Regions from separate parts of the Mesorhizobium sp. AR10 genome, predicted to be linked through region 2. Evidence: predicted binding sites of a transcription regulator. Region 2 holds the regulator's gene; each other region holds the start of a gene.

Region 1 (5,756 bases), 1.4 Mb from region 2:
CGAAGGCCGTGACATCACCGGGCTCAGGCCCTTCGACCGGCCGGTCAACACCGTGTTCCAGGACTACGCGCTGTTTCCGCATATGAACGTCGCCGAAAATGTCGGCTTCGGCCTGTCGCTACGCAAGCTTTCCGGCACCGAACAGGCCAGGCGCGTCGGCGAAGCCCTCGACATGGTTGGCCTGGCCGACAAGATCGGCGCCAGGGTCTCGGAACTGTCGGGCGGCCAGCGCCAACGCGTTGCGCTCGCTCGCGCCATCGTCTGCGAACCGCGCGTGCTGTTGCTTGACGAACCGCTGTCGGCGCTCGACGCGCATCTGCGCGAACAGATGCAGGTCGAACTGAAGCGGCTGCAGTCGCGGCTCGGCACCACCTTCGTCATGGTCACCCACGACCAGACCGAAGCGCTGTCGATCTCCGACCGCATCGTCGTCATGAACAAAGGCCGTATCGAGCAGATCGCGCCGCCGGCGACGCTCTACGACCGGCCCGCCACAAAATTCGTTGCCAGTTTCATCGGCACGATGAACCTGCTGCAGTCGCGCTTTGTCGGCCGCGATGGCGATCGCTTGCGTTTCACCGCCGGCGCCTTGCCGCTCGAGGCCACATCGGAAACCGGCGATGCCCCCGGCGAAGGCGCGGTGCGCACCATCGGCGTGCGTCCGGAAGATTTGCTGGCAACGACCGAGGCAGGCGCCGGCAGTGCTCCGGCGCGGGTCAACAGCATCGTCTTTCACGGCCGCACGCTGCGCCTGCATGCTGAGCTGGGGCAGGGGACGCCGGTGGTGATCGATGCCCCGCGCCAGGCGGAGGGTTTTCAATTCAGCGTCGGCGACGTGGCGCATATCAGCCTGCGGCGTGGCGCAAACTGCCCTATGCTGGCCAGCTAATCTGATAGTCCATTTCCAGAAAAACCGGAGTTTCCCCATGAGCAATCATCTGAACTTCTTTATCGATGGCAATTGGGTCACGCCCGTCGTGCCGGCAACGCTGGATGTGATCGACCCCTCCACCGAAGAGGCGTACACCAAGATTTCCGTCGGCTCGAAGGCCGATGTCGACAAGGCCGTGGCGGCGGCCAAGGCGGCCTTTCCGTCCTTCTCACAAACCAGCAAGGCCGAGCGCCTGAAGCTCCTGAAGCGCATCCTCGAAGTCTACAACGAGCGCTATGAGGACATTGCGCAGGCCGTCAGCCAGGAAATGGGCGCGCCGATCACCTGGGCGCGCGAGGCGCAGGCCTGGGCGGGCAGGGCGCATATGGAAGCCACTATTCATGCGCTGGAGGACTATGAATTCCAAGAGAAGCGCGGCGGCACCATGGTGGTCAAGGAGCCGATCGGCGTCTGCGCGCTGATCACACCGTGGAACTGGCCGCTCAACCAGATCGTCTGCAAGGTGGCGCCGGCGATCGCCGCCGGCTGCACGGTCGTGCTCAAGCCCTCCGAGATCGCGCCGATCAGCGGCATCGTCTTTTCAGAGGTGATGCAGGCCGCCGGCACGCCGCATGGCGTCTACAACATGATCAATGGCACCGGCCCCGATGTCGGCCAGGTCATGGCCGGCCACCCCGATGTCGACATGGTCTCGTTCACCGGCTCGACCCGCGCCGGCATCATCGTCGCCAAGACGGCGGCCGAGACGGTCAAGCGCGTGGCACAGGAACTCGGCGGCAAGTCGGCCAACATCGTGCTGCCGGACGCCGATTTCGAAACGGCGGTGCGCAAGGGTGTCGAGGGTTGCTTCGGCAACAGCGGCCAGTCCTGCGACGCGCCGACGCGCATGCTGGTGCCGGCCGCCCGCCACGACGAGGCGCTCGCCATCGCCAAGAAGGCGGCCGAAGCGCACAATGTTGGTGATCCGCGCTCGGAAGAAACCAAGCTCGGCCCGGTGGTCTCCAACATCCAGTACGACAAGATCCAGCGGCTGATCGAAGCCGGCATCGCCGAGGGCGCCACGCTGGTCACCGGCGGCCCCGGCCGGCCAGAGCACCTCAACCGCGGCTACTATGTCAGGCCGACCGTCTTCGGCCATGTCACGCCCGGCATGACCATCGAAAAGGAAGAGATTTTTGGCCCGGTGCTGTCGGTCATTTCCTATAGCGATGACGACGACGCGGTGAAGATCGCCAACGACACCGTCTATGGCCTCGCCGCCTATGTGCAATCCGGGGATATCGACCACGCCCGCAAAGTTGCAGGACAGCTGCGCGCCGGGCAGGTCTCGATCAACTACCCCGAGTGGGACACGTTCGCGCCCTTCGGCGGCTACAAACAGTCCGGCAACGGCCGCGAATATGCCGACTGGGCGATCCACGATTTCCTCGAGGTCAAGGGCATCATCGGCTACGGGGCGTAGGGTTCGGATCCCTGCTCGGCAGGTCTTCCTCAACCGTTGAAATCGCGGGCGCTGGTGCGGAAAGCATCAGCGTCCGCTTTGTTTTCGCTTGATTTGTTCACTATTTGTTCTACAAGTCTCGATCGGGTACAATTTGCCGGACGAGACCAGTTATGAGTGGGCAACCTGCATTCGGAACCGCGAAGAACGGCCAGATCTTTTTTCACTGGGAGGAGTTCGAGCGACATTTCGACGACCGGATATTTTTCGCCATCCTTGCCGAGAGCGCGATCGCCGGCCCCCTCGCGCGGAAGGCCGTCGCCTTGGATAGGGAGCTAGGGCTGCAAGGCTGGTTTGTTCCGGAAGACCACATCCATATCTCGCTCGTCGGTCTTGGCGACCACGATGGGTTTCCGAAAGAGTTGGTCGAAGTCGCCTGCCGAATAGGCTCGATGATCGTTGCGAAACCTTTCGAGGTTTCGTTCGATCGCTTGTCGGCTTTTGGCGGTGGCGCGTTGGTCTTGCGAAGCAGCGACGGCAATCCGGCGCTGCAAGAATTCTGGCGCAACCTCACGGCAGTGATTTCCGACAGCCCGTTGAAACCCTTTCTCACAAGATCCATTGAACCACATATCACGCTGCTTCGTGACGAAGTGGGTGTTCCTAAAATCCGTGAGCGACCGATTGATCCAGTCAGTTGGATGGTGCGGGATTTTGTGCTGATCCACAGTCTCATCCGGAAGGGCATCTACAAAAAACCTGGACGTTGGCAATTGACCGGCCAGGACGATTCCCTGGCCGGCATGTGAGAATCGTCGTCACATGGTCCGCACGATATTCATCATCCTGACATGGCTTGTCAGCTACCTCGGGATTGACGATGGCAGGCCAGCGCGCTGTCCCCTACTTGCAATGCGTCTCAACAGGAGGAACACATGACCATCACGGAAATTGCCAAGGATTTCACCGAGCTGCTCAGGCACGGCGATCACCAAGGTGCTGCTGAAAAGTACAACGCCGATGATATCGCCAGCTACGAAGCCATGGAGGGGCCGATGGCCATCACCCGTGGCAAGGAAGCACTCCAGAAGAAGGGCCAGTGGTGGCAAGAGAACAACGAAGTCCACGGCGGCTCGGTCGAGGGGCCCTATGTCAACGGCGACCAGTTCGCGGTGCGCTTCAAGTTTGACATAACGCCCAAGGCTACCGGCGAGCGTGCCACCATGGATGAGGTTGGTCTGTACACGGTCAAGAACGGCAAGATTGCCGAAGAGCGCTTCTACTATTGAGGCCCGAAAGACCACCAGCTTCCGGAAACCTGCTCGCTTCGCTGCAGGGTTGAAAAATGGCGGCCGGGACGATGCCCTGGCCGCCATGTGAGAAGCTCAAATCGTCTTCACATACTCTGCGAGTTGGTCGGCCACCGTGCCCCAGCCGTCGAAGAAACCCATCTCTTCATGGTTCTTGCGGGTGGCCTCATCGCGGTGGATGGCGGTGGCGGTGTAGCGCGTGCCCTTGCCGTCCGGCTGGAGGGAAATGACCGCTGTGATGAAGGGCTCCCCTGACGGCCGATAGCCCGGCAGCAGCGCATCCGTCCACACCAGCCGCTCATTCGGCACGATCTCGAGATAGCAGCAATGGCGGTCGTTGACCTCCCTGCCGTCGGGCGATTGCATGCGCGTCCGGAACAGGCCGCCGGGCCGAAGGTCGATCTCGCAGTCGGTGATGATCCATGGCTTCGGCGTGAACCATTGCTTGACATGTTCCGGCGTCGTCCAGGCTCTCCACAACAATTCGCGCGGCGCATCGACGACGCGCTCCAGCACGAGGTCCAATCTGGGGTCCGGCTTGAAGGGATAGCTCATACGTCTTTCTCCTTGAGGGTCATCACATAGGCGTCGAACTGGTCGAGGCGGCGCTCCCACAATGCGCGCTGTTCGGCCAGCCAGTTTTCGGCAAGCTTCAACGGCTCGGGCGCCAGCCGGTAGGTTCTGACGCGGCCGGCCTTTTCCGAACGCACCAGGCCGCAGCCCTCGAGAACCCGCAGATGTTCGATGAAGGAGGGCAGGGCCATCTCGAAGGGCTCTGCAAGCTCGCTGACCGAAGCGGGGCTGCGGTTCAGCCGCTCCACCACGCGCCGCCGCGTCGGGTCGGACAGCGCGCGAAAGATGCCGTCGATCGGCGGAGGGCTCGGATTTGCTGTGTGGAGGCTCGTCATGGGTGGTCCCGAACCATTGTCAAAGAGTGGTTGGATAATACTTAGGAAAATTCCTTAGTATTGGCAAGCCCGAAAACCGAAGATGTCGGCCAAGGGTGCTGGCAAAGCGGAAAGGGCGGTTTTAGGCTGCAAAGCGGATTCGACTGTCAGCCAAGGAAGCACGCCTTTGACCACGATGTACGGCATCACCACCTGCGACACGATCAAGAAGGCGCGCGTCTGGCTGGAAGGCCATGATGTGCCCTACCGCTTTCACGACTACCGGGCGGAAGGGTTGGACGCCAAGCGGCTGGATGGCTGGGTCGGCAAGGTCGGCTGGGAGATCCTGCTCAACAAGGCGAGCACGACGTTCCGCGAATTGGCGGACAAAGACAAGTTGGGCCTCGATGAGAAGAGGGCCAAGGCGCTGATGCTGGCCAAACCGACGATGATCAAGCGGCCGGTGCTGGAGGTCGGAGATCGCATCCTCGTCGGCTTCAAGCCTGATGTTTATGCGCAGGCGGTGAAGTAGAGCGCTGCACACCCTCACTTCGTCATCCTATGGCGGAGCAAGGAGCGAAGCGACGCGGCGCAGACCATAGGATCCTGTGTGTTCGCTCAGGTTGATGGTTCACTGGTGGGAAGGGACCGAGCCATGCCACGGCCTGCCCCGAAAGGGCGACCAGGATCCTCTCGGCCTCCTTCCCACTTCAACCATACCACCTGAGCGAACACATAGGATCCTCGGGTCAAGCCCGAGGATGACGAAGTAGATACCCCGCCAGCGCCACCGCATTGTTGTGCGCCTCGTCATGGGCGCCGTAGAGCAGCGTCACCCGGCCTTTGCCAAGCAGTGCCCGCAACTGCCCAACCACCTCGCCATTCCCGTCAAGCTCAGTGCGATACCGCTTCTGGAATTCGGGCCAGCGCTCAGGCTCATGCCCGAACCATTGGCGCAATTCATTGCTCGGCGCGATGTCCTTCAGCCATAGGGCCAGCGCGGCATTCTCTTTGCTGACCCCGCGCGGCCACACGCGGTCGACCAGAACCCGCTGCCCGTCATCCGGGGAGGGTGGCTCGTAGACGCGCTTGACGGCGATGTCGAAGGCCATGCCAACCTCCGGCGTGCGGACCGTCAGGCCCACTCGCCCTTGCGCATCACCGGCACGCGGCTGCCGTCCTTGCAGACGCCGTCGATGTCGATCTTGTCCGAGCCGATCATCCAG
Region 2 (5,756 bases):
TGGCGTTGGTCGCCGGCACCATCATGGCGCTGCTGCGCGGCGCCTTCGCTCTGTTTCCGGATTTTTCCTCGCGCCGGTCGGTCAAGAAATACGCAGCGGCGACGGCGCTTGTCTCCATCGCAGCCTATCTCGTCTTTTCCGGCATCGTCGTCGCAGCCGAGCGCAGCTTCATCATGCTGGCGGTCATGCTTGTCGCCGTGCTGTTCGACCGTGCCGCGCTCACCATGCGCAATCTGGCGATCTCGGCCATCGCCGTTATCCTGGTGTCGCCGCACGAGGTGGTCGGCCCGAGCTTCCAGATGTCGTTCGCCGCGACCGCAGCCCTCGTCGGCGCCTATGCCGGCTGGTCAGACTATCGCGCTGGCAAGGCCACCGCGCCGCCACCGCGACGCTCGCCGCTCGGCTTTGTCACACGAAAATTCGTGCAGGGGATGGGCGGTCTGGCAATGACCTCCATCATCGCCGCAAGCGCCACCGCGCTTTTCGCCATCTGGCATTTTCAGCGTGTGTCGCCGCTCAGCCTGTTCGCCAACCTGGCCATCATGCCGATCGTTTCGCTCGTCGTCATGCCGTTCGCCGTTCTCAGTGCCCTGGCGATGCCGTTCGGCGCCGATGGGCCTTTCCTCTATGTGATGGGCAAGGGGCTGACCGCGATGATCGCAATATCGGGGTGGATCTCCGCGCGGTCGCCGGTCGATGCGGTCGGACTGATTTCGCTGCAATCGGTGCTGCTGACGACGATCGCCCTGATCATCGCCACCATGGCGACGACATGGCTTAGGCTTGCGGCACTTCCCTTCGCCATCGCCGGACTGCTGACGATTTCCGAGACACGTACGCCCGACGTGCTGATTTCGGAGGACGCCCATCTGGTGGCGCTGCCGATCGGCGGCGGTGAACTTGCCGTCAACCGGGTTCGTTCGAACGAATTCACCACCGACAACTGGAAACATGCGCTGACGTCGGCAACCATTGTCGAGCCGGAGACGTTCGAAAGAGGAGACGCGCAGTTCGACATCGCCGACCCGGCCGGCTTGCCGCTGGGGTCGCCATTCTATTGCAAGGCCGGACTATGCCTCGCCCGGCATCCATCCGGTGCGATCGTTGCGTATGTCGAAGACCGCAAGGACGCATGGAAAGCCTGTTCTTTCGCGACCCTGATCATCATCAATGACGCTACCGCCTACGACCCTTGCCGCAATCCGCTGGTCCTCATCGTCAACAAGCGGCAGCTTGCCCGTTCGGGCAGCGCCGCCGTCTTCTTCGACCCGCAATCGGCAATCGGCCCGGCAGAGATCGACTTTCGCCGTCGAGAAGCCATATCGGCCCTGGCACGTCCAACGAAAGTTCTCGCGCGAGGCGAGAGGCCTGCCGCCCTACCAAAAGCCCGAGAGATCAGTCGTCCAGCCGGCTCAATAGCGCCGGATCAGCCCGACGAGCTTGCCTTGCACCTTGACCCGGTCCGGACCAAAAATGCGGGTTTCATAGGCCGGGTTGGCGGCCTCAAGGGCAATCGAGGCGCCCTTGCGGCGGAACCGCTTCAATGTCGCTTCCTCATCGTCGACCAGCGCCACGATGATCTCGCCGGGGCTTGCCGTGTCGGCGTTGCGGATAATGACCGTGTCGCCATCGAAAATGCCGGCCTCGATCATCGAATCGCCCTTCACCTCCAGCGCATAGTGCTCGCCGCCCATGATCATGTCCGGCGGCACCGAGATCGAATGCGTTTGGTGCTGGATGGCGTCGATCGGCACGCCGGCTGCAATCCGTCCCATCACCGGGATGGACACTGCGGCAACCACATCGTCGTCATTGCCGGCCGAAGGCATGCGCGACGGCGCCGGCTTGATTTGCCGCCCCAGGCCGCCCTGCCCAAGACTGCCCTGAATGACGCTTGGCGAGAATTTGCGCGCTGCGTTGAGACCGGGCGCAATCGAGTCCGGTAGGCGCAGCACTTCCAGGGCGCGCGCGCGATTGGGTAGCCGACGAATGAAGCCGCGTTCTTCCAGCGCCGTGATCAGCCGATGGATTCCCGACTTGGAGGCTAAGTCGAGCGCTTCCTTCATCTCGTCGAACGAGGGCGGAATGCCGCTTTCCTTCAGCCGCTCATGGATGAACATCAGAAGTTCATGTTGCTTGCGCGTCAGCATGGCGGCCCCCAGGAGATTGAAACCAGAATCAGAAAAACAAACCCAGAACAAACACTATCTGTTCCAGTTGTGTTCCGCAACCGTTTAAAGTTTAATGAATAAGTTAGGGTAGCGGAAACCATCGGGCGCTCGAACAACGCCTCCATCCCCCACCGCCTCTCATTGCAATGGGCCTGATCTCATTGAATTCGTTTATGTTTACGCGATACATGCTATTTGCAGGCGTGGATTGGTACAGTCGGCCAGCCGGCAAAAGAAGCCAATATCCGTCACACCTTGATCAAACTCTCGTCTGATCTCCCGTGAACGAAACGAAGCCAAAACGCCAACGATTGGTTAACCATGTCGGTGTTGGCGCATTCGAGGGGAGAGCCGTACGCGATCTGGAAATTCGCGTCTGTCGCGGGCTTTTCTAAAGGTTGGCTCTCTGGCACACCGGAAACCGTTTTCGACCAACCAAGGAAGACTGAACATGGTGGGAATTCCCGATCTCGCGGCGATCGAGGCGATGGATGCCGCAGATCCCCTGCGCGCCATGCGCGACCGCTTTGTCCTGCCGCAAGGGGTGGTCTATCTCGACGGCAACTCGCTGGGGGCTGCTTCGCATGCCGCTTTCGATGAATTGCGCAAGGCTGCGACCGAAGAATGGGCGCACGATCTCATCCGCGCCTGGAACACGGCCGGCTGGTTCGACATGCCGCTTGAGCTCGGCGACCAACTCGGGCGCCTGATCGGCGCCGCGGCTGGGCTGACAGTGGTCTGCGACACGACGTCGATCAACATCTACAAGGTACTGCACGCCGCCATGGCAATGCGGCCGGGGCGGTCAATCATCGTCGCCGAGGGCGACAGCTTTCCGACCGACCTTTACATGGCCGAAGGTGTGGTCTCGACCCGAGAAGGCACTGTGCTGCGCCTCGCCGGCGTCGACGCGCCTGATATCGAGAAGCTGATCGACGAACGCGTCGCCGTGGTGCTGGTCAACCACGTCAACTACAAGTCGGGCGAATTGCGCGACATGATGGCGCTGACGCGCAGAGCCCATGAGGCCGGCGCGCTGATCGTCTGGGATCTCTGCCATACTGCAGGTGCCATGCCGGTCGAACTGGACAAGGCGAATGCCGATTTCGCCGTCGGCTGTACCTACAAATACCTCAACGGCGGCCCGGGTGCTCCTGCCTTCATCTACGCGGCGGAGCGCCATCTTGCCGATATCACCCAGCCGCTCAGCGGCTGGTGGGGCCATGCACGGCCCTTCGCCTTCGAGCAAGGCTACGCGGCCGGCATCGGCATCCGCCGGTTTCTGTGCGGCACCCAGCCCGTCCTGTCGATGCGCACGCTCAAGGGAGCGCTCGACATCTGGAACGATGTCGACCTGGCGGCAGTGCGAAGCAAGAGCATTGCGCTGGCCGACCTGTTCATCGAACTCGTCGAGACAAAGTGCGGCGCCTTTGGTCTCACGCTGGAAAGCACCCGCGACGGCGCCATGCGCGGCAGCCAGATCTCGTTCATGCACGAGCACGGCTACCAAATCATGCGGGCGCTGATCGAACGTGGCGTGATCGGCGATTTCCGTGCGCCGTCGACCATGCGTTTCGGCTTCACCCCGCTCTATGTCGGCTACACCGATGTGTGGCGGGCTGTCGAAGTGCTCGAAGACATCTTGCGCACCGGCGCCTGGAAGGATGCGCGCTTCGCCGTCAAGGCGGCCGTCACCTGAGATCGTAGGGTTAGGTTTTCGACGCGCGCAGCCGGAAGCGCTGAATCTTGCCGGTTTGCGTCTTCGGCAAGGCGTCGGTGAACTTCACCGATCGCGGGTATTTGTAGGGTGCGATCGTCGCCTTGACGTGGTCCTGCAGGCGTTTGACGGTTTCCTGGTTCGCCACGACGCCTTGCACGAGTACGACATGGGCTTCGACGATCTGGCCACGTTCGACGTCCTCGGCGCCGATCACCGCGCATTCGGCGACGTCGGCATGCGAGAGCAACGCCGCTTCGACCTCCGGCCCGGCAATGTTGTAGCCGGCGCTGACGATCATGTCGTCGGAGCGCGCGGCGAAGTGGAAAAAGCCGTCTTCGTCCTGCACGAAAGTGTCGCCGGTGAGGTTCCAGCCGTCGCGGACATAGTCCTTCTGGCGGTCATCGGCCATGTAGCGGCAGCCGGTCGGACCGCGCACGGCGAGCCTGCCTGTCGTGCCGCGGTGGACCTCGCGCATCTTGTCATCGACGATGCGCGCTTCGTAGCCGCCAACGGCTTTTCCGGTCGAGGCAGGCTTCATGTCACTAAGGCGGTTGGAGATGAAGATGTGCAGCATTTCGGTGGCGCCGATACCGTCGAGGATCGGCTTGCCGGTCTTTCGCGTCCACTCCTCGAAGACAGGCGCCGGCAACGTCTCGCCGGCCGAAACGGCGACACGCAGCGACGACAGGTCGGCCCCTTCATCCATCGCCTTCAGCATCGCCCGATAGGCGGTCGGCGCGGTGAAGGAAATGGTCGCCCTGTAGGCCTCGATCATGTGGACCATGTTGGGCGGCGTCGCCTGCTCAAGCAAGGTCGCCGCGGCGCCGAAGCGCAGCGGGAAGATGGCGAGCCCGCCGAGGCCGAAGGTGAATGCGAGCGGCGGTGAGCCGACAAAGATGTCGTCCGGCGTCACTTCGAGAATTTCGCGCGCATAGGCGTCGGCGATAATCAGCAGGTCGCGATGAAAATGCATCGTCGCCTTGGGCACTCCCGTCGTGCCGGAGGTGAAGCCGAGCAGTGCGACGTCGTCGCGGCCGGTCTTCACCGAGGCAAAAATGACGGGCTTGTCGAGAGCCGCGCGATCGAGTTCGGCGTCATGGTTGGCGGTGCCGTCGAAGCCCACCACCTGTTTGAGAAACAGGCTGTCCTTGGCGCAGGCGGCCATCTCATCCATCAACCTGACGTCACACAGCGCCAGTGTGACCTCCGCCTTGTCGACGATCTTGGCCAGCTCCCCGGCTCGCAGCATGGGCATGGTGTTGACGACGACGGCGCCGGCCTTGGTGGCGGCCAGCCAGCAGGCGACCATGGCTGGATTGTTGGCCGAGCGGATAAGCACCCGGTTGCCCGGCTTGACGCCAAAATTCTCGACCAGCGCATGCGCCAGCCGGTTCGTCCAGTCGGACAGTTCCTTGTAGGTGCGGCGGCGGCCGTTGCCGATCAGCGCCGTATGATCACCCAGGCCCATTTCGACCAGCCTGTCGGTCAGTTCGACACCGGCATTGAGGAAATCGGGATAGGCAAAGCCATCGAGCAGGAAGTCCGGCCATTGATCCTGCGGCGGAAGGTTGTCGCGTGTGAAGGTGTCGGTGTGGGCTGTCGGTCCAAGCATTTCGCGGTTGTGTCCCCACCTGCTTCATGACCATGGCATGCGTTGCCCGGACACCCCCAGCATTACACTTGTCGAAAATTGTTTCAAGCCTAAAGGTTTTCGTTCGGAAGCATTGACGACACCGCGCGCCGTGCCCATTGCTATGGCCGCAAAAGCCATATCGCCAGGGGGAGGGCGCCGGTGCTCGAACATCAAATTGCCGATTGGGACAACGCCTATGCCAACGGCGCCAACATAGCCGGCAGCGATCGCT
Region 3 (5,756 bases), 210 kb from region 2:
ATACGGCGCAGCACGTAGCCGCGGCCCTCATTGGAGGGCAGCACGCCGTCAGCCACCAGGAACGAGGACGAACGCAGATGATCGGCGATGACGCGGTAGGACGCGACCGTTTCCGTGTCAGGACCCTGCCCGAGAGCAGATGACGCTGCGTCGATCAGATGACGGAACAGATCGGTTTCGAAGACACTTTCCACCCCTTGCAGGATGGACGCCATGCGCTCCAGGCCCATGCCGGTGTCGATCGACGGCCGCGGCAGATCGATCCGCTCGTCCTTGGTGACCTGTTCATACTGCATGAACACCAGGTTCCAGAATTCGAGGAAACGGTCGCCGTCCTCCTCGGGGCTGCCGGGAGGACCGCCCCAGATGTGCTCGCCGCGATCGATGAAGATCTCCGAGCATGGTCCGCACGGTCCGGTGTCGCCCATCGCCCAGAAATTGTCAGAGGTCGGGATGCGGATGATGCGATCGTCGGAAAAGCCGGCGATCTTCTTCCAAAAACCAGCCGCCTCGTCATCGGTGTGATAGACGGTGACAAGGAGCTTGTCCTTGTTCAGCCCGAACTCCTTGATGATCAGGTTCCAGGCCAGCTCGATGGCGCGCTCCTTGAAATAGTCGCCGAAGGAGAAGTTGCCGAGCATCTCGAAGAAGGTCAGGTGGCGTGCGGTGTAGCCGACATTGTCGAGATCGTTGTGCTTTCCGCCGGCGCGCACGCTCTTCTGAGCGGTCGTGGCGCGCGAATAGGATCGCTTCTCCAGGCCGGTGAAGACGTTCTTGAACTGCACCATGCCGGCATTGGTGAACATCAGCGTCGGGTCGTTGCGCGGCACCAGTGGGCTCGACGCGACGACCTCGTGGCCCTCCTTGCGGAAGTAGTCGAGAAAAGTCGACCGGATCTCGTTCACGCCACTCATGAATGCTGCCTTTTCGCGAAAACCGCCGGCACGCCGGCGGATACTGGTCTCTGCTTTCTTAGAAGATCGACTTGGCCTTTTAGCGGGCACGCTTCACCCTGTCCAGAAACACGGAATTGGGCCAACCAAGGAGCTATCAGGCCCGCTACACGCTGCCCAAAAACGAAAACCGCCGGCGCGAAGGCCGGCGGTTTGGAACGCGATACCAAGAACTCGATTACTTAAGCATCAGCTTATAGGCAAGATTTATGGCCGAACTCTGGCCGCTGCCTTACATGGCGCCGGATTCTTCCTCGAAGCCGTCGTCCTCGCCGCGCTCGGGGCCGCCATTTTCGAGGAATTTTTCGGCGATCAGCCCGGCATTCTGCCGCAGCGCCAGTTCGATCTCGCGGGCCGTGTCGGGATTGTCGCGCAGGAACAGTTTCGCATTCTCGCGGCCCTGGCCGAGACGCTGCGAATTATAGGAGAACCAGGCGCCGGACTTCTCGACCACGCCGGCCTTGACGCCGAGGTCGACCAGCTCGCCGGTCTTCGACACGCCCTCGCCATACATGATGTCGAATTCCACCACCTTGAAGGGCGGCGCCAGCTTGTTCTTGACCACCTTGACGCGGGTCTGGTTGCCGACGACCTCGTCGCGATCCTTGACCGAACCGATGCGGCGGATGTCGAGTCGAACCGAGGCATAGAATTTCAGCGCGTTGCCGCCGGTCGTGGTTTCGGGCGAACCGAACATGACGCCGATCTTCATGCGGATCTGGTTGATGAAGATGACCATGGTGTTGGAGCGCGAGATCGAGGCGGTCAGCTTGCGCAGCGCCTGGCTCATCAGCCGCGCCTGCAGGCCGGGCAGCGAGTCACCCATCTCACCCTCGATCTCGGCGCGCGGCGTCAACGCCGCCACCGAATCGACCACCAGCACGTCGATGGCGCCGGAACGCACCAGCGTGTCGCAGATTTCCAATGCCTGCTCGCCGGTGTCGGGCTGCGAGATCAAAAGGTTTTCGAGATCGACACCCAGCTTGCGGGCATAGACCGGATCAAGCGCGTGCTCGGCGTCGACGAAGGCGCAGATGCCGCCCTTCTTCTGGGCTTCCGCCACCGTGTGCAGCGCCAGCGTCGTCTTGCCCGAGCTTTCCGGCCCGTAGATCTCGACAATGCGGCCGCGCGGCAGGCCACCGACGCCAAGCGCGATATCGAGGCCAAGCGAGCCGGTGGGCACAGTTTCGATCTCGACGACCTGCTCGTTTGCACCGAGCCGCATGATCGAGCCCTTGCCGAAGGCACGCTCGATTTGCGACAGCGCCGCATCCAGAGCCTTTGATTTGTCCACCGCTTTGTCCTCTACAAGCCGCAAAGAATTCTGAGCCATGATACATCACCCCTTGGTCGTCAATGAAGGCCGGACAATCCGTAATCCCTGCTAGTTTGTACCTTTTTTGTTCTCGTTTGGCAAGGGGTAGCAAATATCTGAAAAACAATCATTATCCGGATTTGTTCTTTTTTTGTTTCACGATTTCGTTCAGCAACGCATCCCACATTGGGCCAGACGGGTCGGTTGATTCGATCTGCCGAATCGCTGCCTTGCCTGCGAGGCTCCGCCGCAGAGCCTAGCGCTTGTGCGGCACGATTAACAAAGGTCATATCGCCCGCATGGTGAAATCCCCTGACATACTGGCGGTAGGCGGCGCCCATATCGACCGACGCGGCCAGGTTTCGGGCCCGTACGTGCCGGCTGCGTCCAACCCCGGCACGATGCGCGAGGATGTCGGCGGCGGCGTCTTCAACGCGCTGCGCAGCACCGTGCGGCGCGGCGTCTCGGCCTCGCTGCTTTCCATGCGCGGCGGCGATGCGGCCGCCGAGACGGTTTCGCGCGCCATAGCCGAGGCCGGCATTACCGACCTGTCGGCGGTGTTCCTCGACCGTACGACGCCTAGCTACACCGCGCTGATCGACCGCGACGGCGAACTGATCGTCGGCTTTGCCGACATGGCGCTCTATGACCTGGCGTTTCCCAAGCAGATCCGCCGCTCCAAGGTGCGTGAAGTCATCGGCTCAGTCGATGCTATCCTGTGCGACGCCAACCTGCCGTCTTCGGCACTCGAACGGCTGGTGTCGCTGGCTTCCGGCAAGCCGGTGTTCGCGATTGCCATCTCGCCGGCCAAGGTGGTGCGGCTCATACCGGTGCTCGGCGCGCTGGCGCTGGTGTTCATGAACCGACGCGAGGCCATTGTGCTGGCCGGCGTCAATGCAAATGCCGCGGAACCAGATATCGTCGACGGGCTGAGGTGCACCGGCCTCAAAAACGGTGTGGTGACGGCAGGTGGTGGCGAGGTGCTCGGCTTCGACAATGCCGGCGCCTTCTCGATCCTGCCGCCTGTCCCAAGAAAGGTCGCCGACGTCACCGGCGCCGGCGATGCGTTGGCGGGGGCAACGCTCGCGGCCCTGCTGCGCGGCCTGCCATTGCGCAAAGCTCTGCGGGAAGGCGTGGCCGCGGCGACGCTTGCCATCGAAAGCGCGGATGCGGTGCCGGCCTTCACTGCGGCCACATTCGCCGAAGCACTGGCCCTTGTGCCGGATGCGCAGGAAATGGCATGAGGTCGGCGAATCCCATTTGCTGGAGTGCGCAGTCCAGGTGGACGCGCGGCGCTCCGGATCGGAGACCATGATGACGCCGGAAACCGCCCGCCCCTTCATCGACATCCACCCGCCAGTGGCGCAGGCCCTGGCCGCCGGACTGCCGGTGGTGGCGCTGGAAAGCACCATCATCACCCATGGCATGCCCTATCCCGACAATGGCGCGATGGCAGCCAATGTCGAAAAGATCATCGCCGATGGCGGAGCTGTGCCGGCGACGATCGCCGTAGTTGCCGGCCGCATCAAGATCGGCCTTTCCGACGGCGAGCGCGAATCGCTGGCGATGACGGGTGACGCCATGAAGCTGTCGCGCGCCGATTTCGCTTTCGCCGTCGCCGAAGAACGCACCGGCGGCACCACTGTCGCCGCCACGATGATCGCCGCGCATATGGTGGGGATAAAGGTGTTTGCCACCGGCGGCATCGGCGGCGTGCACAAGGGGGCGGAAAAGAGCTTCGATATTTCCGCCGATCTCGACGAATTGGCGCGCACGCCAGTCATCGTCGTCTCGGCCGGCGCCAAGGCGATCCTCGACATCGAAAAGACGCTGGAGGTGCTGGAAACACGCGGCGTGCCAGTGGTCGGCTATGGCTGCGAAACGATGCCGGCCTTCTGGTCCAGGCATTCGCCTTTCCGCGCCCCACTGACCTTGCACGGGCCAGACGAGATCGCGCATTTCTACAAGACCCGGCAGGCGCTCGCCCTGGAGGGCGGCATGCTGATCGCCAACCCGGTGCCCGAGAACCACGAAATCCCGGCCGACGAGATGGCCGGCTACATCGACGCCGCGCAAAAAGCCGCCGAGGCGCTGAACGTGACGGGCAAGGCGGTCACGCCGTTCCTGCTGGGGAAAATCCTCGAACTGACCGGCGGCCGGAGCCTGAAGACCAACATCGCGCTGGTGGAGAACAATGCGCGGCTGGCGGCGAAGATCGCCAAAGCACTGTAGTCGCTATTAGGCCTGTTTCTCGGTTCGCCGCCCGGCCTCGTAGGCCCGGCGTGCCCAGATCGCCATTTCGTCCGGATCGTCGAAGGCGCTGTCGGGAATGCTCCAGTACGGCATGGAGACGAGCTTGCCGTGCCGCGAGCCAGTATAGGTCCATTGCTGGCAGCCGGCGGCTTCGAAGTCGGGGGCGCTTTCCGCATCGGCCTTCAGCTTCAGTTCGCCGCGCAGTACGATCGCAACGATGACGCCGTCGAAATAGATGCCCTTGCCACCGAACAGCCTGCGGATGCTGACCGGACCGAGGCCCTCGAAAAGTTCGGCAATGCGTTCGTTTTCCATGCCGCGATCATGTCATCGTGATCTGGGCTTGTCATCGCCGCAACCAAGACCATGCTGACAGGTTGAGAACAATTCCTCGGAGTCCCCATCATGCCGCTTCTGCTCAAAGGGTCCTGCCGCTGCAACGCCGTGCACTTCGAGGTGGAGAGCCACACGCCGGTGCCGTTCATGCTGTGCTACTGCTCGATCTGCCGCAAGCAGCAAGGCGGTGGCGGCTTTGCCATCAATCTCGGCGCCGACTATGAGACGCTGAAGATCACCGGCAAGCGCAATCTCGGCGTCTACCGGGCTGAGATCGAGGACGACGAGCATCCGCAGTGCGAGATCTCCTCGGGCGAGCGCAATTTCTGCCGGAAATGCGGATCGGCACTCTGGCTCTACGATCCAACCTGGCCGGAACTGGTGCACCCTTTTGCCTCGGCGATCGACACGAAGCTGCCGAAGCCTCCCGAGCGCGTCCATCTGATGCTGAAATACAAGGCGAACTGGGTCGAGCCCGAAATCCACAAGGGCGACAAGGCGTTCGAGGTCTATCCCGAGGAGTCGATTGCCGACTGGCACAAGCGGACGAAGATGTGGGTGGATTAGCGTCCTTCTCCCCGTAAACGGGGCGAAGGAAGAGGCCTCAGGCCGAAGCGCGCGCTTCCGCCAAGGCCTTCAAATCGGCCGGCTTCAGTTCGACCGATTCGCCGCAGCCGCAGGCCGAACTCTGGTTCGGGTTGTGGAAGGTGAAGCCGGTGCGCAGCGTCGTCTGCTCGAAATCCATCTCGGTTCCGAACAGGAAGAGTGCTGCTTCCGGCGCGACATAGACATGGGCGCCATCGCGCTCGATGTGGTCGTCCTGGGTGTTTGGTTCGGTGACCAGGTCGACCGTATATTCCATGCCGGCGCAGCCGCCCTTCTTGATGCCGAGGCGGATG
Region 4 (5,756 bases), 1.9 Mb from region 2:
ATGATCAAACTGGCAATCGACCATTACAACGGCCAGATGAGCGAGGTTGCGCGGCGCCTTGGCATTGGCCGCTCCACCCTCTACAGGAAGCTCAAGGAATACGGCATCGACCCGGAAACCGGTCGCGTCGACCGGCTTGCTTCCTGACCGCGCAAGGCCAGGGCCAGCTTTCCCGACCATAGTGTGGCCTTGCTTCAGGCGTTGAAGCTGGAATGTGGCAGGCTGGGAGGCCGCACACAGCGCGTCGTTCACGCATTGAGGCTGACGGTAACAGATCGTGTTTCGGAAAAAGGCTGAAATCTGATCTAAACCAGCAGTTTACCAAGAAACCCTGTGCAATATTTTTGACGGGATATCGCCACGGTGTTACCGCATTTCGGCTTCAATAAGCGATGATTAACCATTAGGATCGATATTCGGATGTGAAAACGACGCATCCGTTTGGTCAAATCCGGGGACAAACGGCAGCCTGCAAGGCCTTTTGATTTGAACAGAATCGAACGACATACAAACGGGCGGCACTATCACATGGGCGTCTGGCCGAGATGGCTGGCAGCGGTGATTATTGCTGTCGGGTTCCTTTCAGCAGCTGCGACCGGCGCCAGCGCCGACACGCGTTCGCTCAAGCTCTATCACCTCCACACGCACGAAAAGGCCGAGATCGTCTACAAGCGCAATGGCCGCTACGTGCCGGAGGGTTTGAGAAAGATCAACGTCATCCTGCGCGACTGGCGCCGCAACGAGCCGACCAAGATGGATCCGCGTCTGCTGGATCTGGTCTGGGAGGCCTACCGGGCCAGCGGCGCCACGGACTACATCCAGGTCGTCTGCGGCTATCGCTCGCCGTCGACGAACTCGATGCTGCGCGGCCGCAGCAGGGGCGTCGCCGAGAAGAGCCAGCATATGCTTGGCAGGGCGATGGACTTCTATATTCCAGGCGTCCCGCTGAAGAAGCTGCGCGACATCGGTCTCAAGATGCAGGGCGGCGGCGTCGGTTACTATCCATCGTCCGGTTCGCCGTTCGTCCATATGGATGTCGGCAATGTGCGCCATTGGCCCGGCATCAGCCGCCAGGAACTGGCGCGCGTGTTCCCCAATGGCAAGACATTGCATGTGCCAAGCGACGGCAAGCCGCTGCCCGGCTATGGACAGGCGCTCGCCTCCTACAAGGCGCGCAAGGGCGCTGGGTCTCCGGCCATCCAACTGGCCAGCGCCGGCGGCAGCACCAAGAAATCCGGCGGGTTCCTCTCTGCTTTCTTTGGCGGGGGTGACGACGAGGTCGATGACAGCGCCGATGTCGCGTCGGCAGCACCCGCGCCCAAGCCGAGGGCCGCGAAGCCGGCGCCGACCGCCAAGACCAAGAGCAGCAATCTTCCGGGCATCGCCATCGTGGCGCCGCAGGATGCGCAGCGGGCCAACGTTCCGCAGCTTGCCGACGACGACAACGCTGCCGATTCGGAGCCGCAACAGGAGACGCCGGCGACGATCATCGCGGCGCTGCCGGCGCGCAGCATTCCGCTGCCTGATTTCGCACCGCGTCCGAAGACCGATGTCGGCGCCCAGCAACCTGAAAATGTTCCGTTCGGCATGGCGGATGCCACCGCCACCACCGAGCAGACGGTGGCGACGGCGCATGCGCCGGTCAACGTTCCGTTCGGCATGGCTGGTCCGGCCGCCGTTACCGATGCGGCCAGCGTTGCCGATCCGGCGCAGGTCGCGATCAACAACATTCCATTGCCGACATCGCGTCCCGACCGTTCGCTGCCGGCTGATCTGGCGCCGCAGGATAAGGACGTGCTCTTGGCGCTGGCCGATACGGCCTCGCACAGCCGGACCGCTACGGATGCCTTCTCGGTACTGCCGTCGCAGCGTCCGGACGAAGTGTCGCAGCGTCCGGACGAGGTCAAGGCCGTTCTCGAACAGGCTGAGGCCGGCGCGACCGACGGTTATCAGGTCGCCTCGCTGTCCGCGCCGCGCTCGGCGTTCAATGACCCGTCGGGTGTCGATGCCGCATCGCCGCGCGAGGCCATCGCCGCCCGCCCGGCCGGGTCCGATCCGGTTGCAGCGATCGGCGCAGGCGTGAAGACCACGCGCAAGGAATCCAGAGCCACAGCCCGCGACTTGAAGCCGGGGCCGAAGCCGATGGTGATCGCCGCCGCGCCGCAGGCCGCCCGTTGGGCGCTCCACAGCGGCGAATATGTTGCCACCGTGTCTGACTCCACGACGGCACCGCGCTTTGCCTATAATTTCGTCCGTATGGCGCCGAGTGAGGTCTACACTGCCGGCTTCCACGCGGACGACCAGATGGCCGATGCCAACCGGTTCACCGGCAACGCCGTCAAGTTCCTTTCGGTCGCGCGGTTCCAGACCAAGTAACGGCCTGGCGAGACAAATGCAAAAAAGCCGCGCGGGCAACCGCGCGGCCTTTTTTGTAACGCATCAAATCATTGCCCATGCTATCGAGCAGCTCTACTTTTGGCTTAGCACTGGCTTCCAGCGTGCCGGGATGCTAACCCACCAATCGCCATTGCTCCCGCTTCGTCTAATGGTAGGACAGCGCCCTTTGAAGGCGTGAATCGTGGTTCGAGCCCATGAGCGGGAACCAGCAATTTCAGTAACTTAGCTTCCGGATGAGGCACATCGTCAAATATCGATCTAATAAACGCCAGCGTATTTCGGCGAATGACTCGCCGCCGCTTCCACGGCCGCCGAGCGGTAGCAGTACACAGGCCCCCTGCTGAAAATTCAGCTGGCCTGGACGGCCGACAGATGGAGGTGAGGCGATAGCGGCGTGTCGAGCTCGTGAAGACCGGCCTTGGCGGCCTGCTCCAGCAACTGCACAAGCGTTATCTATGGCCTCTTGAAGTCGGAACATATAGTGAACATAGTTGCCGCGACAATCGCCCCTATGACCTCGCGGCGTGCCGCGACCATATGGGGATCATTCCTTTAACGCCCTTGAGCTAGGCTGAAAACTAGATCAGGGTGCATGACACGAGAGAGAACCGACATGTATCTAGCGCGCAAAGAGGACTTCGGGCCCGCAGCATCGCCGATCTCGCCTCGCCGCGAATTGGGCGCTTACGAGGCGATGTGGCTCGAGCAGGGCGCCACGTTCAAGACCATCGCTGACAAGTTTGCCAAGGATCCGACGGCAATGCCTTCGGATTTCGTTCGTCCGGCCCAAACGGAAGAGTGCGCCCGCAAAGTCCTTTCCGAGGCCAGCGCCAAAGGCGTTTCTCGCTTTGGCGTTCGCATCCACCATGCAGGCGACTACCCGGCGAAGTTGCGTGACGCGAAATACCCCATCGAACTTCTCTACTTTCAAGGCATCTGGGAGCTCACCGAGACACGATGCATCGCCATCGTTGGCGCTCGAGAGGCCTCCGAAGAAGGAAAGCAGCGCGCCAAGCAGTTGGCGTTTGCCCTGACGGCACGCAAGCGGGAGGATGGACGGGACAACTTCACAATTGTCTCTGGCCTCGCTGCTGGCATTGATCGGACGGCGCATGATGCGGCCATCGAAAATGGCGGCCGCACGATCGCTGTCATCGGGACACCCCTTGGCACCTATTACCCGAAGGAAAATCGCGACCTCCAGGACCGGATTGCGAGAGAGTTCCTTCTGATCTCGCAGATCCCCTTCTTGCGATATGGCGCTCAAAACGTGCCACAAAACAGGCTTTTCTTCCCGGAGCGCAACATCACCATGAGCGCCCTGACTGAGGCGACGATCATTGTTGAGGCGAGCGACACGTCCGGCACTTTGACGCAAGCCCGTGCGGCTCTGCACCAGAAGCGTAAGCTTTTTATCCTGGATTCGTGCTTCCAAAAAGGCCTCAAATGGCCGAGCAACTATGAGGCGCAAGGTGCCATTCGAGTGCGCTCGATGGACGATCTCTGGGGCAACCTTGACTAAGGTTTTCTATCGCGAAATCGATGACAGTAACCGCGGCGATCACACCAGGCTGACCGCCAACGATATGTGCATGTTCCTGTACGAATTTACCGCCTTTGAACACACCAATGGTCTCGGCTTCAAGTTCAGCGATACCAACCAGCTTATCCACAACCTTAAGAAAAAGCCCTCCGAGCGACTGACTAAGGGCGGATGGAAATACAAAGCCGAAGCCATTGGAAAATGCGCCAGCGCGATGCGAATGGCTAAACAGCGGAACTTTGGTGCCAATCCCGTCGTCGAAGGCGCCTGGTCATGCGGACTATGACGATCGTCTAACCCAGATCGCCAGGCTGTTAAGGGTGCCGCCGCCAGATGTCCGTGAGCTTGTGCATCATAGTAATTCGCATGCGGCCGCGCACGAGTCGAACAACAGGCCAACCGTCGAAGACCTGCTCGCTATTTATGAAATCGACGAAGCCCTGGCCAACAGCAAGCCAGTCAGCTCAATCGCGATTTTCGACGACGTACTCACCGCTGGCACGCATTATCGGGCCATGCAAATCAAGCTCGCTGCGCGCTTCCCTGGTGTGCCGATCTTCGGGATGTTTATCGCTCGCAGGGCAATCCCGCCGCCTAGTGATGGCTGGGTCAAGCAGATGCAGGAGCTTTTCGGTAAAGTCGACGGCGAATAGGTAAGGAAACTGCCCGTGGAGACCACGCAGACCCCGCCCGAGACCGAAAAAGCGTACGACCTGCGAATCCGCGCCGCTGAGCGTGCACACGATGCAAGGCGAGCGACGCTCGAGAATACGAACTCCCAGGTCCTGTCGTTCTCGAACGGAGCGATGCGAGCGCCGGCGCTTGTTGCCGCTGGCGGTGTGGCCGCGGCTCTCGGCTTCTACAGTGCGAACTACACTCGTCTGGCAATCCATCCGGAGAACTTGGTCGCCTTCAACTCGATTCTGTATTGGCTTTTCTCAAGCCTGCTGCTCACGGTGATCGCCCCAGGGTTGGCCTATTTCAGCCAAATCTTCTTTGCTGAATCGATCGCCGCCGAAGAGTTTGCATGGGATGCGCCCTTCATCCGCGACACGCTTAAATCGAAGCGTTGGGCCCTTGCTGGAGGGATTGTGAGATGGACCGCAATCGCTACTGTGCTCGGCTCGATCATATGCCTTGCGATCGGCGGAATATCCTTTCTGTCGCTGGCTAGGTGAACGGTGACAGTCGGGTCTAAGTCCCCACAGGCCCTCCACCGAATACCCTATCAATGACGCTTCGATCGCGTGCGCCGTGCACATAAGTGGACATCAGCAACTGCTTCGACTTCCACCGACCTTTGTGAGCCGTTGTTGCAACGTCCACGCCGTGCTTCACGATCATCTCGGTCGCGAAGCTGTGGCGGCCTGGTTGGTGTGTGCCTAGGTAGGGGATGCCGGCCCGCTCGCATACCGCGCGAAGCTCCTTGTAAACTCCCCAGCGGTGGCGGAAGCCGAAGACCCGAGAGTTCGGATACCCGGAAGCCGGTCTGCGGACGCTATTCGAAACGGGACAGACGCTTCAGGATCCGCGGGGCGCGCTGATGCTGCGCGTTTCGCTTCTCGATGCGCTTCAGACGTCGGCGGCTCCGAATATCTTCGCCAACGTCGCCAAAGATGGAGAAGACCGACACTGTCAAGTCGGCGCAAAAAGCTCGCGTGGCGACCCCTTGCCCCGTCATTCGCACAGCTTTGTGTCTGGACCCAGTGGCCGCCAAGAGCGCCACACAGGGCCGAAGGTGACGGCCATCTATATGAACGGCTGCTTCGCGCCTCATGTCGGTCATCAAAGTTGGCTGCGCCACTGCCTAAAAGCG

Evidence for each region. Region 2 encodes LexA, which represses DNA repair genes until DNA is damaged. Its sites were predicted from a motif close to TGTTCNNNNTGTGTTCNG; they were not measured.
Region 1: a site for LexA is predicted at 2,449-2,466, ahead of LHFGNBLO_RS31175 (2'-5' RNA ligase family protein). Genes of this name have one in related genera too.
Region 3: a site for LexA is predicted at 2,410-2,427, ahead of recA (recombinase RecA). Genes of this name have one in related genera too.
Region 4: a site for LexA is predicted at 2,868-2,885, ahead of LHFGNBLO_RS14470 (DNA-processing protein DprA). Genes of this name have one in related genera too.

What each region holds. Positions count from the first base shown of each region.
Region 1 covers NZ_CP080524.1:5,637,567-5,643,322, reverse strand. Annotated here, with positions in the region: gene LHFGNBLO_RS31185 (ABC transporter ATP-binding protein) at 1-889, shown strand, start outside; gene LHFGNBLO_RS31180 (aldehyde dehydrogenase family protein) at 927-2,354, shown strand; gene LHFGNBLO_RS31175 (2'-5' RNA ligase family protein) at 2,507-3,142, shown strand; gene LHFGNBLO_RS31170 (nuclear transport factor 2 family protein) at 3,269-3,622, shown strand; gene LHFGNBLO_RS31165 (SRPBCC family protein) at 3,719-4,198, opposite strand; gene LHFGNBLO_RS31160 (ArsR/SmtB family transcription factor) at 4,195-4,551, opposite strand; gene LHFGNBLO_RS31155 (ArsC family reductase) at 4,727-5,062, shown strand; gene LHFGNBLO_RS31150 (DUF488 domain-containing protein) at 5,280-5,642, opposite strand; gene LHFGNBLO_RS31145 (aminopeptidase) at 5,666-5,756, opposite strand, start outside.
Region 2 covers NZ_CP080524.1:4,192,879-4,198,634, reverse strand. Annotated here, with positions in the region: partial or broken gene LHFGNBLO_RS23855 (ComEC/Rec2 family competence protein) at 1-1,419, shown strand, start outside; gene lexA (transcriptional repressor LexA) at 1,413-2,150, opposite strand; gene kynU (kynureninase) at 2,623-3,870, shown strand; gene LHFGNBLO_RS23840 (AMP-binding protein) at 3,881-5,503, opposite strand; gene LHFGNBLO_RS23835 (alpha/beta hydrolase) at 5,684-5,756, shown strand, end outside.
Region 3 covers NZ_CP080524.1:4,405,084-4,410,839, forward strand. Annotated here, with positions in the region: gene alaS (alanine--tRNA ligase) at 1-914, opposite strand, end outside; gene recA (recombinase RecA) at 1,186-2,286, opposite strand; gene LHFGNBLO_RS24935 (carbohydrate kinase family protein) at 2,568-3,512, shown strand; gene LHFGNBLO_RS24940 (pseudouridine-5'-phosphate glycosidase) at 3,583-4,500, shown strand; gene LHFGNBLO_RS24945 (TfoX/Sxy family protein) at 4,507-4,836, opposite strand; gene LHFGNBLO_RS24950 (GFA family protein) at 4,927-5,424, shown strand; gene sufA (Fe-S cluster assembly scaffold SufA) at 5,462-5,756, opposite strand, start outside.
Region 4 covers NZ_CP080524.1:2,269,190-2,274,945, forward strand. Annotated here, with positions in the region: gene LHFGNBLO_RS14455 (sigma-54-dependent transcriptional regulator) at 1-147, shown strand, start outside; gene LHFGNBLO_RS14460 (DUF882 domain-containing protein) at 529-2,376, shown strand; tRNA gene LHFGNBLO_RS14465 (tRNA-Gln) at 2,532-2,605, shown strand; gene LHFGNBLO_RS14470 (DNA-processing protein DprA) at 3,011-3,919, shown strand; gene LHFGNBLO_RS14475 (hypothetical protein) at 3,912-4,226, shown strand; gene LHFGNBLO_RS14480 (hypothetical protein) at 4,261-4,593, shown strand; gene LHFGNBLO_RS14485 (hypothetical protein) at 4,609-5,118, shown strand.